DNA from 3 places in the Paracoccus sp. TOH genome. Region 2 is predicted to be linked to each of the others. Evidence: riboswitches for the same ligand, from Rfam matches in the RefSeq annotation. Region 2 holds a riboswitch; each other region holds the start of a gene.
What was found. Region 2 has a riboswitch for thiamine pyrophosphate ahead of thiC (phosphomethylpyrimidine synthase ThiC). Riboswitches for the same ligand answer to the same signal wherever they lie in the genome.
Positions count from the first base shown of each region.

Region 1: linked by a shared signal. The riboswitch ahead of thiD (bifunctional hydroxymethylpyrimidine kinase/phosphomethylpyrimidine kinase) and the one ahead of thiC (phosphomethylpyrimidine synthase ThiC) in region 2 are both predicted to bind thiamine pyrophosphate.
Region 3: linked by a shared signal. The riboswitch ahead of NBE95_RS13960 (phosphomethylpyrimidine synthase ThiC) and the one ahead of thiC (phosphomethylpyrimidine synthase ThiC) in region 2 are both predicted to bind thiamine pyrophosphate.

Region 1 is NZ_CP098360.1:921,665-924,906, reverse strand. It holds gene NBE95_RS04530 (nucleotide sugar dehydrogenase) at 106-1,272, shown strand; TPP riboswitch at 1,348-1,452, shown strand; gene thiD (bifunctional hydroxymethylpyrimidine kinase/phosphomethylpyrimidine kinase) at 1,525-2,352, shown strand; gene NBE95_RS04520 (FAD-dependent oxidoreductase) at 2,349-3,242, shown strand, end outside.
Region 2 is NZ_CP098360.1:1,221,135-1,224,376, forward strand. It holds gene thiC (phosphomethylpyrimidine synthase ThiC) at 1-1,624, opposite strand, end outside; TPP riboswitch at 1,707-1,826, opposite strand; gene NBE95_RS06060 (ABC-type transport auxiliary lipoprotein family protein) at 1,929-2,555, opposite strand; gene NBE95_RS06065 (MlaD family protein) at 2,565-3,242, opposite strand, start outside.
Region 3 is NZ_CP098361.1:674,733-677,974, reverse strand. It holds partial or broken gene NBE95_RS13965 (transposase) at 15-482, shown strand; partial or broken gene NBE95_RS13960 (phosphomethylpyrimidine synthase ThiC) at 679-1,338, opposite strand; TPP riboswitch at 1,419-1,538, opposite strand; gene NBE95_RS13955 (LysR family transcriptional regulator) at 2,355-3,242, opposite strand, start outside.

The DNA of each region.
Region 1 (3,242 bases), 300 kb from region 2:
GCACGATCCATGACAAAGGCGCCGATCTGCCGGCCGGGCACGCACCCGCTTCTGCAGGGCCGTAACCCGTGCTAAGCCGGTCCGAAACGCAGGAAGGCGGAACAGATGACGATTGCGGTTGCCGGGCTGGGCTATGTGGGCATGTCGGTCGCCGTGCTGCTGGCGCAGCACCACCAGGTCATGGCGCTGGATGTGGACGCCGCCCGGGTGGCCCAGGTGAACGGGGGCCGCTCGCCCATCGAGGATGCCGACATCTCGGCCTGGCTGGCCGGGAAACCGCTGAAGCTGCGCGCGACCGACGACGCGGCCGAGGCGCTGGCGGGGGCGGAATTCGTCATCATCGCCACGCCGACGAATTACGATTCGCGCTCGAACCGCTTCGACACTTCCAGCGTCGAAAGCGTGATCGCACTGGCCCGCCGCCACGCGCCGCAAGCCACCATCGTCGTCAAGTCCACCGTGCCGGTGGGCTTCACCCAGCGCATGCGGGACGAGACCGGCCATGCGGGCATCCTGTTCTCGCCCGAATTCCTGCGCGAGGGGCGGGCGCTTTACGACAACCTGCATCCCTCGCGCATCGTGGTCGGCGACCACGGCCCGGCGGCGCAGCGGCTGGCCGAGCTGCTGGCCGAGGGCGCGATCCGCAAGGACATGCCGGTGCTGTTCACCGGCTCGACCGAAGCCGAGGCGATCAAGCTGTTCTCGAACACCTACCTTGCCATGCGCGTCGCCTATTTCAACGAGCTGGACAGCTATGCCGTGGCGCGCGGTCTCGACCCGCGCGAGATCATCGAGGGCGTCGGCCTCGACCCGCGCATCGGCGACCATTACAACAATCCCAGCTTCGGCTATGGCGGCTACTGCCTGCCCAAGGACACCAAGCAATTGCTGGCCAATTACGACCAGGTGCCGCAAAGCCTGATCGCGGCGGTGGTGGACAGCAACCGCACCCGCAAGGATTTCATCGCCGAGCAGATCATCGCCCGCAAGCCCCGGCTGGTCGGCGTCTATCGGCTGGTGATGAAGGCGGGTTCCGACAATTACCGCGACAGCTCGATCCAGGGCATCATGAAGCGGATCAAGGCCAGGGGCATCCCCTGCATCGTCTACGAACCCGTGCTGACCGGCGAGGATTTCTTCAACAGCCCGGTGGTGCGCGACCTGGACGCCTTCAAGGCCCGGGCCGACCTGATCATCGCCAACCGCCAGTCGCCCGAGCTGGCCGACGTGCGGGACAAGGTTTACACCCGCGACCTGTTCGGCCGCGACTGACCCGCCGACTGGAACCGGCCGACCGGAACCGGCCCTTGCAAAGCCGGCGGCCAAGGCCTAGTGTCCCGCGCACGACTTATACACTTGGGGAGTCCCGCGACGGGGCTGAGAGGTGCCGGGCACCGACCCATCGAACCTGATCCGGGTCATGCCGGCGGAGGGAAGGGTAGAGTGTCGCGGCAGAACCCGTGCATCGGCCGCCACCCGTCCCCTTTCCCGACGCCCGGCAGCCCGGCGCATGAAAGGCGGGCCATGTCGGGATTGCAGCCCTATCCCATCGCGCTGACCATCGCCGGCTCGGACAGCGGCGGCGGCGCCGGAATCCAGGCCGACCTGAAAAGCTTCTCGGCCCTCGGCGTCTATGGCGCCTCTGTGATCACAGCGATCACCGCGCAGAACACCCGCACCGTCGCGGCGGTCGAGGCGGTCAGCCCCGCCATGGTCGCGGCGCAGATCGACGCGGTTTTCGGCGATCTCGAGGTGCGCGCCGTCAAGATCGGCATGGTCGGCGGCGCGGATGTGATCACAGTCGTCGCCGACCGGCTGGCGGCGCTGCTGGCCGACAACCCGGTGCCGGTGGTGCTGGACCCGGTGATGGTGGCGAAATCCGGCGACGCGCTCTTGGCCGAGGCAGCGGTCGCGGCGCTGCGCGAGCAGCTGATCCCGCTGGCGACGGTGCTGACCCCGAACCTGCCCGAGGCGGCGCAGCTTCTGGGGCGCGATCCCGCCGCGACGCCCGAAGCGATGCGCCGGCAGGGCGAGGCGCTCCGCGCCCTCGGTGCGGCCCATGTGCTGATGAAGGGCGGCCACGCGACCGAGGATACCTGCACCGACCTGCTGGTCGGGCCGCAGCCGCTGGTCCTGACCGCGCCGCGCCAGCAGACCCACAACACCCACGGCACCGGCTGCTCGCTGTCCTCGGCCATCGCGGCGGGGCTGGCGCAGGGCATGACGGTGCCCGATGCCGTGACCCGCGCTCATGGCTGGCTGCAAGGCGCCATCGCCGCCGCCGATGAGCTGTCGGTGGGGCTGGGCCATGGCCCGGTGCATCATTTCCACGCGCTCTGGAGACGGACATGACTGCGATCACCATTCTGGGCGCCGGGGTGATGGGGCTGTGTATCGCCACCGAACTGGCGGCGCGCGGCACCCTGCCCCGGATCATCGACCCGGCCGGCAAACCCGGCTCGCAGGCCTGCAGCTGGCGCGCCGGCGGCATGCTGGCGCCCTATTGCGAGGCCGAAAGCGCCGAACCGGTGGTGCTGCGGCTCGGCCTCGACGCCGCCGATTGGTGGCAGGCGCAGGGCGCCGAGGTCATCCGCCGCGGCACGCTGGTGCTGGCGCCGTCGCGCGATCGGGCGGAACTCGACCGCTTCGCCCGCCTGACCCAGACGCATCGGCCGGTGAGCGGCGACGACATCGCGACGCTCGAGCCGGAACTGGCCGGCCGCTTCCCGCGCGGGCTGCATTTCGCCACCGAGGCGCATCTGAACCCGCGCGCCGCGCTGCTGGCCCTGCGCGACCGGCTCGAGGCGCAGGGCATCCGCATCGAAACCGAGGGCACGCCCGCCGGCATGGTGGTCGATGCCCGCGGCCTGGCCGCCCGCGACCAGCTTCCCGACCTGCGCGGCGTGCGCGGCGAGATGCTGGTGATCCGCTGCCCCGAGGTGACGCTGACCCGCACCATCCGCCTGCTGCATCCGCGCATCCCCCTATATCTTGTTCCGCGAGGGGATGGCGTCTACATGATCGGCGCCACCATGCTGGAGACGGGCGGCAAGTATCGCGTCACCGCCCGCTCGGCGGTCGAGATGCTCTCTGCCGCCTATGCCCTGCATCCCGGCTTTGCCGAGGCCGAGATCCTGGAGCTCGGCTCGGATGCGCGACCGGCCTTTCCCGACAACCTGCCCCGCCTGCGCCGGCGCGGCGACACGCTTTACGCAAACGGCCTTTACCGCCACGGCTATCTT
Region 2 (3,242 bases):
GGGTCTGGTCGTGGAAGGCGCGCGCGGTATCGGGGTCCAAAGACAGGTTGAACTGGTCCTCCCAGCGGAACTCGAAGCGGGCCCGCGACAGGGCGTCGTCCCGGGTTCTGGCCGCCGGATGGCCCTTGGCCAGATCGGCGGCATGGGCGGCGATCTTGTAGGTGATGACGCCGGTCTTGACGTCGTCGCGATCCGGCAGGCCCAGATGCTCCTTGGGGGTGACGTAGCACAGCATCGCCGTGCCGAACCAGCCGATCATCGCCGCGCCGATGCCGCTGGTGATATGGTCATAGCCCGGCGCGATGTCGGTGGTCAGCGGCCCGAGCGTGTAGAAGGGCGCCTCGCCGCAGATGGCCAGCTGCTTGTCCATGTTCTCCTTGATCTTGTGCATGGGCACATGGCCGGGCCCCTCGATCATCACCTGGCAATCGCGGGCCCAGGCGATGCGCGTCAGTTCGCCCAGCGTCTCCAGTTCGGCGAATTGCGCGGCGTCGTTGGCATCGGCGATCGAGCCCGGCCGCAGCCCGTCGCCCAGGCTGAAGGACACGTCATAGGCGCGGCAGATGTCGCAGATCTCCTCGAAATGCTCATAGAGGAAACTTTCGCGGTGATGGTGCAGGCACCATTTCGCCATGATCGAGCCGCCGCGCGAGACGATGCCGGTGACCCGGTCCACGGTCAGCGGGATATGGGGCAGCCGCAGCCCGGCATGGATGGTGAAATAATCCACGCCCTGTTCGGCCTGTTCGATCAGCGTGTCGCGGAAGACTTCCCAACTCAGCTCCTCGGCCACGCCGCCGACCTTCTCCAGCGCCTGATAGAGCGGCACCGTGCCGATGGGCACCGGGCTGTTGCGGATGATCCATTCGCGGATGTTGTGGATGTTGCGCCCGGTCGACAGATCCATCACCGTGTCGGCGCCCCAGCGGATCGCCCAGACCATCTTTTCCACCTCCTCGGCCATCGAGGAGGTGACGGCGGAATTGCCGATATTGGCGTTGATCTTGACCAGGAAGTTGCGGCCGATCGCCATCGGCTCCAGTTCGGGGTGGTTGATGTTGGCCGGGATGATCGCCCGGCCGCACGCCACCTCGTCGCGGACGAATTCGGGGGTCACGAAATCCGGCACGGCGGCGCCGAAGCTCTCGCCGTCGCGCGCCAGCTTCTCACGGATCGCCTTGCGGCCCAGATTCTCGCGGATCGCCACGAATTCCATCTCGGGGGTGACGATGCCGGCGCGGGCATAGGCAAGCTGGGTGACGGCCCGGTCGCCCTGCGCCCGCAGCGGGCGGTGGCGGATGGGAAATTCAGGCGTCAGCCGGTCGCCGGAAACGAAGCCGTTATCCTCGGGTTTCACATGCCGCCCGTCATAGGATTCCACGTCGCCGCGCGCCATGATCCAGCTGTCGCGCGGGCGCGGCAGACCGCGCTCGATGGCGATCTCGGCGCCGGGATCGGTATAGGGCCCCGAGGAATCATAGACCGTCACCGGCGGCTCGCCGGCGCTGGGATGCAGCGCGATCTGGCGCATCGGCACGCGGATGTCGGAATGGATCTCGCCCGGTCGGAAGACCTTGGTCGAGGCGGGCAGCGGTCCGGTGGTCACGGTCGGGGTAGTGGTCATGTCAGGCTCCTCGCTTTCGCTAGCATGGAGACCCAGCACGGACTGGAAGGGGGAAGAATACCCGCCGGACCGATAGCCGGCCGCAAGGGCATCCGCACCATCCCTACGCCAGTATGAACTGGATCAGGTTCGACGGGTCCCTGCGCTGCCTTGCGGCCCAGCAGTATCTCAGCCCCTTGTCGGGGCCCCCCAGGTGAGAGCCGGAGAATGCCCACTTGTCGCCCGGCTTGTCAATCGCCGGTGAAGGGGCGGCCGGGCTTCGGCTGCCGAAACCGCGCCGGCGCGGCCGGGCCGGCGGAAAACCTCAGCGGCAGCGGGCGGGATTGACGCCCACCGCGCGCAGGCCCCAGTCGGTCATCTGCGCCACCAGCTGCTGGCCCGCCGCGTCGAAGGCCGGGATCAGGTCGTCGGTTTTCGTGCTCGGCGCGTCGGCCGTGGCCGCGAAATGGCCGCGCGCGACCACGCTGGCATCCATCTCGCGCACCATCTGCGCGTCCACGGTCAGCCTGATCACCGCACCCTTGCCCGAAACCTCGGCGTTGAAATCCTGCACCTCGGAGATCAGCGCGTAATCCCCCGCCGTGCCCAGCGGCGCGCGGCCGACATGGGTGAAGGCGTCATAGCTGCCGAAGGCGCGCACCAGCAGGGTCTGCAGGGCCACCGGCACCGTGTCGCCCCAGCGCGCATCGGGCAGGTATTGCGTCTGCAACTGGTTCGGGCGGATCATGATGCGGTCGGTGTCCAACGTGCCGCGCGCCTTGGGGGGCTCGATCACCAGTTCGGCCAGCCGGCCGCGGCCGCAGCTTCGCGGCGCCTCGGAAGGCGGGCGCAGCTCGAACACGTCGCGGTCGGGCTCGCCCTCCAGCGCCTTCAGCGCGGCGCAGCCCGGCAGGGTCAGGGTCAGGACGAGAAGGGCGGCGGTCAGACGCATGGCGGCTCCTTAACGGCGGAACTCGGGAACCCGCGGCCCCGAGAAGACTTGCGACGGGTTGCGCCTCAGCGCCGAGACCAGCTCGTTCACGTTGCCCACCAGCCCGCGCAGATCGCTGGCCATGCGGGTGAATTGCGGCAGTCCCTCGCGGGTGAAAGCCTGCACCGGGCCGCGGGTGCTGTCCAGCATCCCGCGCAGGCTGGCGAAGGCGGCCTCGGCGCTGCCGGCGGCATCGCGCAGCCGCTCGGTGATCTCGGGCAGGTCGGCGACCACGCGGTCGATGGCCTCGTTCGCCTTGGCCAGGGTGGCGCGCAGGTCGGCCACCACCGGCTCGACATTGCTGTTCATCACCCGGTCGGCGCTGTCGAAGGCGCGCTCGGCCGAGGCGAGCGTGCGGTTCCCCACCTCCAGCGCCGCGTCGAGGCTGTCGAGGCTTTTGTCCGCGCGCGCGCTCAGCCGCGCCAGGTCGGTCTGCAGCGTGGTGGCGGTCTGGTCCAGGCGCTGCGTCAGGCTGCGCAGGTCGCCCGAGACATAGGCGCGCACCTCGTCCAGCGTCGCGGTGCCGGAATCCAGCGCCCGGTCGGCCTTGCCGGCGGTCTCGTCAAACTTGGCCAGCGCGCTGTCGGCATTGCCCAGCGTCGTCTCGGCCGCCGCGGAAAGCCCGTCCAGTCGCTCGCCGAAGGCCGA
Region 3 (3,242 bases), on a different replicon from region 2:
TGGGAGAACTGGCGATGATGGGGCCGAGGCAGGTTTCGCAGGGCGCGCTGTTCTACGAGTTCACGATAGAAGACCATGTCCCGGCGGACCATCTGCTCAGGGGCATTGACCGCTTCGTTGATCTCGGAGACATGCGCCGTCATCTCGCCCCATTCTACAGCACGACTGGCCGCCCCTCGGTCGATCCGGAGCTGATGATACGGATGCTCATCGTGGGCTATGCCTTTGGCATTCGGTCGGAACGGCGTCTCTGTGAGGAAGTCCATCTCAACCTGGCATATCGATGGTTTTGCCGGCTCGATCTGACCGACGCGGTGCCCGACCACTCGACCTTCTCGAAGAACCGGCATGGCCGGTTCCGAGAGAGCGATCTGTTCCGGCGGCTCTTCGAGGCAGTGCTGGCGCGGTGCATCGTCGAGGGGCTCGTGGGCGGTGAGAGCTTTGGGGCGGACGCTTCGCTGATCAAGGCGGATGCCAGCCGCTACACCAAGGCCGAATACTCGCAATGGTCAGCGGAAGATGACGCCAGGAGAGTGTCAGATCTTCTGTGTATGAGCGATCCGGTCCATGCTTCTTCGAAAGGAAGCATGCATGACGATTTCCAAGGAACTGCTGGACGAACTGCTGAAGGGCGTGGAGCGCCCTGAGGACCTGCTCGGCGAGGCCGGGCTGATGAAAGGTTACCGCCGAATTGCCGATATTGGCGTTGATCTTGACCAGGAAATTGCGACCGATGATCATCGGCTCGGCTTCGGGATGGTTGATATTGGCCGGGATTACCGCCCGTCCGCGCGCCACCTCGTCGCGCACGAATTCGGGGGTGACGAAATCAGGGATGGCGGCGCCGAGGTTTTCGCCGTCGCGCACCATCATTTCTCGAATCGCGGTGCGGCCTAAATTCTCGCGGATCGCGACAAACTCCATTTCAGGTGTGACAATGCCCGCGCGGGCATAGGCAAGCTGGGTGACCGCTTTCCCGTTCCGCGCCCGCAAGGGGCGGTGGCGGATGGGAAACTCGGGTGTTAGCCGGTCGCCTGAGGCAAAACCGTTGTCCTCGGGCTTCACATGCCGCCCCTCGTAGGACTCCACGTCCCCACGCCTCATCGTCCAACCTTCCCTCAGGCGCGGAAGGCCGCGTTCGATCGCGATTTCGGCGGCCGGATCGGTATAGGGACCCGAGGAGTCATAGACCGTCACCGGCGGCTCGCCCGCGCTTGGATGCAAGGCGATCTCGCGCATGGGCACACGGATGTCGGGGTGCAGCACGCCCGGCCTGAACACCTTGACAGAGGCGGGCAGTGGTCCGGTGGTGACCGTCAAGGTTTCTTTAGATGTCATGTCGAGGCTCCTCGCGTCGCAGCATTGGAGACCCAGCACCGACGGGAAGGAATAGAATGCCCCACTGGTCGCATGCGACCGGCAAGGCATCCGCACCGTCCCTACGCCAGCATGAACTGGATCAGGTTCGTAGGGTCACTGCGCTGCCTTGCGGCCCAGCAGTATCTCAGCCCCTTGTCGGGACACCCCTGGTGAGGACGTAAGGATGCGCAGCGGTGCCTCTATTGTCAATCGTCCTGACCAAGCCGACGCTTTGATAATCCAAACAGTTAAAGTTCCCGGTGTCGTGCCATCCTGAAACCTGCAACAGCCCCTATGAGGGTTGGCCACTTGGTATCGTACATGTCAACAATACCGCGTCGTGGCGGGTGGAGGGACTGACTGCTTCGCCCGCTAACCAGCCGTCGCTTTACGGCTGGTCAAATCACACGACGCTAGTGTTTTACGTTGACAGGTCGAACCGTTGTCAAGGAACGATCGCTTGCGCGGCCCGAACCTTCCCACAGGATCTTGCTCACTGTCCTTCGCGCCATGATGCGCGTCCAGCTCGCGCGACCTGATGCACGGGTGCCGTGCTTGGATAGCTGCGGGCCATGAAGATCGAGGGCAAGCCGCGCGTGCGGCGCGGCTCCGGTTGATCCGAAGGTCAGGCCGGGGGATCGACGCGGCCGAGGGCCGCGCTCACCCCCGCCCTGCGGTTTATCCTTTTCGTTTTTCCGCCCAACAGACCTGCCCGAGCCGGTCAATCGGCAAGCGCCGCGCCCGTGGCGCGTCGGCTCCTGCGGGGGCCGTGTCCTCGCTGCGCTGCGGGCCGCACCACCCCCCGCCTCCGCCCGATTGACAGTCTCTGTAGATTCGCAAGATGATTTGCCGCGCCACGGTGCATGAACTTCGAAAAGCACCGACAACGTGTCAGGCATTCTTGCTTCATCTGCCACGCAATCTTGCCGCTACAAGGTCGCGGCCGCTGTTCGGCTGCGGTTCATACATCTCTTTCGAGGCCCCATGTCTGTCTTTCAGTTAGCTGCTTCGGCTGGTCGTGCAGCCTGCTGACATAGAACAGGCACCGTCTTGGCATTGAGGAGGATGCTAAGCGTCTCGGCTTCCGGGGAACCGTCCTCCATCTTTACAGGATGGACGGCCAAAATTGGCTTCTCCAAATCTACGCCCTTGATAGAAACTTCACAAAGTTGACCCGAAGCCAGTTCATCGAGAACCGTGCTTTTCATCACCAACGATACGCCTAGTCCCGCTCTGACCGCACGCTTCACCCCTTCAGTGCTTCCGGTTGTGTGGCTGATCGATAGCTGATCTGCTTTTTGACCGAAGGCACGGCGGAGAATAGTGCCCGTCCCGGTTCCACGCTCGCCTCCGATCAGCGACTCCGTGAAAAGTTCAGACGAGTATATCGAACCCTTGCTTGCCCACCGGTGATCCGGGGAAACAATCAAAATGAGCTTCTCGGTGCGCCACAGGCTGGCCTCGTATCCATTCCGGCCGTCCCACCACTCCATGAAAGCAAGATCAACTTCCTTTCTCTGGAGTTTTTCTAAGATCTCCAGGTTGGAGGCGATTACCAAGTTGGCAGAGCGCCCTTTGGCACCATGCAGGCGCTTCAGATGCTCCGGCATGAGGTAGATACCGATGTTGCTGCTCGCACCCAGTTGAATTTGTTCCATGTGCAAGCGGTCAAAGGCACGTGCAGAAACCGTCAGCAGGCTCTTGGCAAATGGCAAGAATATGGCTCCGTGCCGCGTCGGAACACAGCGATCGTTCCCTCTATCTACCAGTTGCACCCCTAGGATATCCTCAAGGCGCCTGACGCTGTTCGAAACCGTAGGCTGCGAGATTTGCAGCCGTCGCGATGCCGCACGAAAATTTCCCGTCTCGATGACTTCAACGAA